Linked DNA regions of Oharaeibacter diazotrophicus. The protein of the gene in region 2 binds, or shares a complex with, the protein of the main gene of each other region. Links are inferred from orthologs where the notes say so. Each region holds a gene or a part of one and is shown on either strand. Other genes may lie near its edges.

Evidence for each region.
Region 1: the proteins of secA (region 2) and secY are in contact, whole or in part, in a crystal structure (PDB 3DIN), measured with the Thermotoga maritima proteins. The link is inferred for Oharaeibacter diazotrophicus from one-to-one orthologs. Residues at the interface, in WP_004082002.1 of Thermotoga maritima: Glu261, Ala262, Arg263, Lys300, Ala301, Arg302, Thr303, Ile304, Ile305, Leu323, Tyr324, Asp325, Pro326, Val329, Ser330, Tyr333, Ile336, Lys340, Phe345, Val349, Glu363, Phe364, Tyr374, Ser375, Gly376, Gly377, Glu393, Ile395, Thr482, Ser483; in WP_004081795.1 of Thermotoga maritima: Glu108, Gly109, Glu110, Glu111, Ala236, Glu237, Arg238, Arg239, Ile240, Thr241, Ile242, Gln243, Tyr244, Ala245, Arg246, Arg247, Val248, Thr249, Gly250, Arg251, Arg252, Val253, Tyr254, Gly256, Ala257, Ser258, Thr259, Tyr260, Leu261, Pro262.

Annotation. Positions count from the first base shown.
Region 1 is NZ_SNXY01000006.1:224,346-227,587, reverse strand. The notes cover bases 102-3,032. They hold secY (preprotein translocase subunit SecY), read right to left. Parts: upstream 2,269-3,032; coding sequence 934-2,268; downstream 102-933. Other genes in these bases: rpmD (50S ribosomal protein L30), read right to left, coding at 2,975-3,032; rplO (50S ribosomal protein L15), read right to left, coding at 2,472-2,945; EDD54_RS01235 (adenylate kinase), read right to left, coding at 347-937; rpsM (30S ribosomal protein S13), read right to left, coding at 102-119. Also shown: more of rpsM, read right to left, coding at 1-101; more of rpmD, read right to left, coding at 3,033-3,178; rpsE (30S ribosomal protein S5), read right to left, coding at 3,241-3,242. UniProt on the Escherichia coli protein: The central subunit of the protein translocation channel SecYEG. Consists of two halves formed by TMs 1-5 and 6-10.
Region 2 is NZ_SNXY01000014.1:27,553-31,234, reverse strand. Bases 185-3,555 are described here. They hold secA (preprotein translocase subunit SecA), read left to right. Parts: upstream 185-577; coding sequence 578-3,355; downstream 3,356-3,555. Other genes in these bases: rirA (iron-responsive transcriptional regulator RirA), read left to right, coding at 3,470-3,555; EDD54_RS22700 (peptidylprolyl isomerase), read right to left, coding at 185-245. In the rest of the region: more of EDD54_RS22700, read right to left, coding at 1-184; more of rirA, read left to right, coding at 3,556-3,682. UniProt on the Escherichia coli protein: Required for protein export, interacts with the SecYEG preprotein conducting channel.

The DNA.
Region 1 (3,242 bases), on a different replicon or contig from region 2:
GGGATGCCGACCTTGGTCAGGATCTCCTCGGCGAACTTCGGGCCGATGCCGTGGATGTACTGCAGCGCGATCAGGACGCGCTTGCCGGTGGGAATGTTGACGCCAGCGATACGGGCCACTTCGTTCTCTCCTGTCGACGCGCCCCGGAGCCGTGGCCCCGGACGCTCCCTCCGCCGGTCGTGCCGGGGAGGTCTCGAATAGCTTGCTGCGGCCGCGCCGCGCCTCCCGCGACCGCCCCGATTCGGAGCGGAGCCCATGGGAAGACGACCCGATCGCAAGGGCAGACCTGGATAGGTGCGGCTACATAGCCGACACGGACGCCGAGGTCAACCGAAACGGGCCGGGATCAGGCGACGGTTTCGGCCAGGATCCCGGCGATTTCGCCGGTCACGGTATCCATCGGGGCCATGCCGTCGACCTGGCGCAGCAGGCCGCGCTCCCGGTAGAACGGCGTCAGCGCCGCGGTCAGGGCCCGGAACTCGTCGAGCCGCTTCACGAAGACCTCCGGGTTGTCGTCCTTGCGGACCGGCTGCCCGGAGGCCTTGGCCTGTTCGGCGCGGTTGACGATGCGGTCGACCAGCTTCGATTCGTCGACCTTGAACTCGATCACGGCGTCGAGCTTCAGCGCCTTCTCGGCGAGCATCGCCTCCAGCGCCTCGGCCTGGGCGACCGTGCGCGGGAAACCGTCGAGCACGAAGCCCGCCTTGGCGTCCGGCTCGTCGATTCGGTCGGCGACGATGCCGATCACGATGTCGTCCGAGACGAGCTGGCCGGCGTCCATGACCGCCTTGGCCTTCTTCCCGATCTCCGTGCCGGCGGCGACCGCCGCCCGGAGCATGTCGCCGGTGGACAGCTGCACGATGCCGTGGCGCTCCACCAGCCGCTGGGCCTGCGTTCCCTTGCCGGCACCCGGCGGACCGAGAAGAATGAGCCTCATCGACGTTTCCCTCTGAGCTTCGACTTCTTGATCAGCCCCTCGTACTGGTGGGCCAGGAGGTGACCCTGGATCTGCGCGACCGTGTCCATGGTCACGCTCACCACGATGAGGAGCGACGTGCCACCGAAATAGAACGGAACGCCGGTCGCCGAAATCAGAAATTCGGGTAAGAGACAAACCACCACGAGGTATATGGCGCCAAGCACGGTGATCCGCGTCAGCACGTAGTCGATGTACTGCGCGGTGCGCTCGCCCGGGCGGATGCCGGGGATGAAGCCGCCGTGCTTCTTCAGGTTCTCCGCGGTGTCGGTCGGGTTGAACACGATCGCGGTGTAGAAGAAGGCGAAGAACACGATCATGCCGGCGTAGAGCAGCATGTAGAGCGGCTGGCCGTGCGCCATCAGCGTGGTCAGCGTCTGCAGCCAGCCGCCGGCGGCGTCCGGCGGCGCGAAGCCGGCGATGGTGGCGGGAATCAGCAGGATCGACGAGGCGAAGATCGGCGGGATAACGCCCGAGGTGTTGAGCTTCAGCGGCAGGTGGCTCGAATCGCCCTGGAACATCCGGTTGCCGATCTGGCGCTTCGGATACTGGATGATCAGCCGGCGCTGGGCGCGCTCGACGAAGACGATGCCGGCGATGACGGCGACCGCGAGCACGAGGATGCCGAGAATCAGCGCCGTCGACATCGAGCCCTGGCGGCCGAGCTCCAGCATGTGGGCGAGCGCCACCGGCAGATTCGCGACGATGCCGGAGAAGATGATCAGCGAGGTGCCCTGGCCGATGCCACGGGAGGTGATCTGCTCGCCGAGCCACATCAGGAACATCGTGCCGCCGAGCAGGGTCAGCACGGTGGAGATCACGAAGAACGGGCCGGGATCGAGCACGATGCCGTTGCCGTTCTGCAGGCCGACGGCGATGCCGTAGGCCTGGACCGTGCCCAGCACCACGGTGAGGTACCGGGTGTACTGGTTCATCTTCTTGCGGCCGGCCTCGCCCTCCTTCTTCAGCGTCTCGAGCTGCGGCACCACGCTGGTGAGCAGCTGGACGATGATCGAGGCCGAGATGTACGGCATGATGCCGAGGGCGAAGATCGCCATGCGGCCGATCGCGCCGCCGGCGAACATGTTGAACAGCCCGAGCATGCCGCTGCTCTGCTGGTTGAACGCCTGCTCGAGCGCCTGGAGGTTGATCCCCGGCAGGGGCACGTAGGTGCCGAGCCGGTAGACGATGAGGGCGCCGAGGGTGAACCAGATCCGCTTCTTGAGCTCTTCCGCCTTGGCGAAGGCTCCGAAGTTGAGGTTCGCAGCAAGCTGTTCTGCCGCAGAGGCCATGTCTCACTCCGTCCGCACAGGGACTGTCGCGTCGGTCGATCGGAACGCGCCGGCCCCGTCGAGGGCGGCCGGGCGAACCGGCTGTGTGCTGCGCGCTGGGCCCATATAGCCCCTCGCCGCGGACGTGATAAGCCCCCGGGTGCGCCCTGCGACCGTTCCGGCGTGCGGAAACGGTGCGGGCGCGCCCGGGGGCTCTCGTCCGATCAGGCCTCGGCGGTGGCCGAGACGAGTTGGGTGAGCGTGCCGCCCGCCTTCTCGATGGTCGCGGCGGCCGGAGCCGACGCGCCGGCGACCTGGAAGGTCAGCGCGGCGGTGAGCTCGCCACCGAGGATCCGGACGCCGTCCTTGACGCGGCGGATCAGGCCGGCGGCCTTCAGCGCCTCGGCGGTGACCGGCGCGCCCTTGTCGAGCTTGCCGGCGTCGACCGCCGCCTGGATCTTCGACAGGCCGACCTCGTTGAGGTCGAGCGCGAAGATGTTGGTGAAGCCGCGCTTCGGCAGACGGCGATGCAGGGGCATCTGGCCGCCTTCGAAGCCCTTGATGGCCACGCCGGTGCGGGACTTCTGACCCTTGACGCCCCGGCCGCCGGTCTTGCCCTTGCCGGAACCGATGCCGCGACCGACGCGCATGCGTTCCTTGGTCGCGCCTTCGTTGTCCTTGAGCTCGTTGAGCTTCATGTTCTCGATCCTTCCGACCGGGTGGTTTCTCAGGCCTCGTCCACGACGCGGACGAGATGCTGGACCTTCGCGATCATGCCGCGGACCGCAGGCGTATCCTCGAGCGTGGACACGCGATGCAGTTTGTTGAGGCCGAGACCGACCAGCGTAGCGCGCTGGTCCGCCGGGCGGCGCTGCGGGCTGGCGACCTGGACGATCGTCACGGTCTTGCCCGCTTCAGTGGTGATGGCCATGGGTGTCGATCCTTTGGAACGGGACGGGCGGGGACGGCGGACGACCGCCCTCCCCTCGCGCGTC
Region 2 (3,682 bases):
ATGTCGACGAGGGCGTCGACCACCATCGACCGACGGGCGCCCTCCGGCACCTGCTGCAGCTGCTCGCCGAAGATGTCCATGGCGAGGTCGACTTCGGTCTTGGTGATGTCCTTGCCGTTGACCCGGGCCAGCACGTCGCCGTCGGCGGCGAGCGCGACGCCGGCGTGGGCCGCGACGACGATGGCCGCCGCAGCGGCCGCGGTGAGGAGGCGCCGGCCGATCAGGCCTCGCGAAAACGACTTCATGGAAATCCGATCCTCGTCATGACGGGACGCCCCGTCGCTGCCGCCCGGGGCGTCGGCCCGGACACGGCCGACGCGTATAGCGCGGCTTTGCGGCCCGCGGAAGGCGCCACGTTGACATCCTCGGGGGCCCAACATAGGTAGGTTCGGGTCAATGTGGCGGTCGTCCGACCGGCGGCGCCTCGCCCGGGCGCGGCGCCGGCCAAGCCCGTCGTCGACCCGCCCGGCGCCCGCCGGCGCCACCGGGCGTTCCACGAAAGCGCCGCAACGAGTCATTTCAAGGCGGTCCGACCCGCTTCGGGCGCTCCGCCGCAGGGACGAAGGGATAGGCTGCCATGGTCGGCCTCGGCGCCATCGCGCGCAAGCTGTTCGGTTCGGCGAACGACCGCCGCGTCAAGGGTTACCGCCCGCGCATCGCGGCCATCAACGCGCTCGAGACGGAGTTGCAGGCGCTCTCGGACGACGCGCTGAAGGCGCGCACGGCCGAGTTCCGCGCGGCGCTCGCCGCCGGCAAGACCGTCGACGACCTGCTCGTCCCCGCCTTCGCCACCGTGCGCGAGGCCGCCCGCCGCGTGCTCGGCCAGCGCCACTACGACGTCCAGCTGGTCGGCGGCATTGTGCTGAACGAGGGCTCGATCGCCGAGATGAAGACCGGCGAGGGCAAGACGCTGGTCGCCACCCTCGCCTGCTATCTCAACGCCCTGCCGGGCAAGGGCGTCCACGTCGTCACCGTCAACGACTACCTCGCCCGCCGCGACGCCGAGTGGATGAGCCGGATCTACGGCTTCCTCGGCCTTTCGACCGGCATCATCGTCCACGGCCTCGACGACGAGCAGCGCCGCGCGGCCTACGCCTGCGACATCACCTACGCCACCAACAACGAGCTCGGGTTCGACTACCTGCGCGACAACATGAAGTACGAGCGCGAGCAGATGGTCCAGCGCGGCCATCACTTCGCGATCGTGGACGAGGTCGACTCGATCCTGGTCGACGAGGCGCGCACGCCGCTGATCATCTCCGGCCCGCTCGACGACCGCTCGGACTTCTACAACACCATCGACACCTTCATCCCCGGCCTCGCCGCCGAGGATTTCGAGATCGACGAGAAGCAGCGCACGGTGATCTTCACCGAGGCCGGCACCGAGAAGCTGGAGCAGCGGCTGAAGGCCGCGGGCCTGCTCAAGGGCGGCTCGCTCTACGACGTCGAGAACGTCTCGGTGGTCCACCACGTCAATCAGGCGCTGAAGGCCCACAAGCTGTTCCAGCGCGACAAGGACTACATCGTCAAGGGCGGAGAGGTCGTCATCATCGACGAGTTCACCGGCCGCATGATGCCGGGCCGGCGCTATTCCGACGGCCTGCACCAGGCGCTCGAGGCCAAGGAACACGTCAAGATCCAGCCCGAGAACCAGACGCTGGCCTCGATCACCTTCCAGAACTACTTCCGCATGTACGACAAGCTGGCCGGCATGACCGGTACGGCCTCGACCGAGGCGGACGAGTTCGCCGACATCTACGGCCTCGAGGTCGTCGAGATCCCGACCCACCGCCCGGTGGCGCGCAAGGACGACGACGACGAGGTCTACCGGACGGTCGAGGAGAAGTACAAGGCGATCATCGCCACCATCCGCGAGGCCAAGACCCGCGGCCAGCCCGTGCTGGTCGGCACCACCTCGATCGAGAAGTCCGAGACGCTCGCCCGCATGCTCGCGGCCGAGGGCTTCCGCCAGCACGACTTCGACGTGCTGTTCGACGGCGACGACGGCCGCGCCGACGAGATGGTGTTCCAGGTCCTCAACGCCCGCTACCACGAGCAGGAGGCCTCGATCATCGCCCAGGCCGGCGTGCCGGGCGCGGTGACCATCGCCACCAACATGGCCGGCCGCGGCACCGACATCCAGCTCGGCGGCAACGCCGACATGCGCATCGCCAACGAGCTCGCCGACGTGCCGGCGGGCCCCGAGCGCGAGGCGCGCGAGACGAAGATCCGCGAGGACGTCGAGCGGCTGAAGCAGAAGGCGCTCGCCGCCGGCGGCCTGTTCGTGATCGGCACCGAGCGCCACGAGAGCCGGCGCATCGACAACCAGCTGCGCGGCCGCTCCGGCCGCCAGGGCGACCCCGGCCACTCGCGCTTCTACCTGTCCCTCCAGGACGACCTGATGCGCATCTTCGGCTCGGACCGCATGGACGGGATGCTGCAGAAGCTCGGCCTCAAGGACGGCGAAGCGATCATCCATCCGTGGATCAACAAGGCGCTGGAGAAGGCGCAGCAGAAGGTCGAGGCGCGCAACTTCGACATCCGCAAGAACCTTCTCAAGTTCGACAACGTGATGAACGACCAGCGCAAGGTCATCTTCGAGCAGCGCATCGAGCTGATGACCGAGGAGGACGTCTCCGAAACGGTCGCCGACATGCGCCACGAGGTGATCACCGGCCTGATCGCCAAGCACATCCCCGAGAACGCCTACGCCGAGCAGTGGGACGTCGCCGGCCTGCAGGCCGAGATCGTCGAGTACCTCAACCTCGACCTGCCCGTCGCCGACTGGGCCAAGGAAGAGGGCATCGCCGACCAGGAGATCGAGGCCCGCGTCACCAAGGCCGCCGACGAGGCCTTCGCCGCCCGCGAGGCGCGGATCGGCCCCGAGCTGATGCGCCGGGTCGAGAAGGCGGTGCTGCTGCAGACGCTCGACCATCTCTGGCGCGAGCACCTCGCCCACCTCGACCACCTTCGCTCGGTGGTCGGCCTGCGCGGCTACGCCCAGCGCGATCCGCTCAACGAGTACAAGACCGAGGCCTTCGCGCTGTTCGAGTCGCTGCTCGGCCAGCTCCGCGGCCAGGTGATCGGCCAGCTGATGCGCATCGAGCTGCGTCCGCCCGAGCCGGCGCAGGGGATGCCCGACGGCGCGCTCGAGCACCACGCCGACCCGTTCACCGGCGCCGACGAGATGGCCGTGCCGCCCGCCTCGATGCTGCAGACCGTGTTCGACGAGGAGGGCCGCGCCCCCGCCCGCGACCCGGCCGATCCCTCGACCTGGGGCCACGTCGGGCGCAACGAGATGTGCCCCTGCGGCTCCGGCAAGCGCTTCAAGCACTGCCACGGCCAGTTCGCCTGAGCCCGCCTCGCGGCGGCGACCATGTTTCGACGGGCGCGGATCTTCCGCGCCCGTTCTCGTTCACGACGCGGCGCTTCCGTTGACCGGATCCGGGAGAAGGCTTATCTCTTCGCCATGCGCCTGACCCAGCAGACCAACTACTCCGTCCGTCTCCTGCTCTACTGCGCCGCCAACGCCGGCGTGCCGAGCCGGGTGGCCGACATCGCCGCGAGCTTCGACATGTCGGAGACGCACCTCTTCAAGATCCTGAAGGTGCTGGTCGACGCCGAGCTGGTGAAGACCGTCCGCGGCCGCAACGGCGGCGTGATGCTGGCGCGGCCGGCCGAG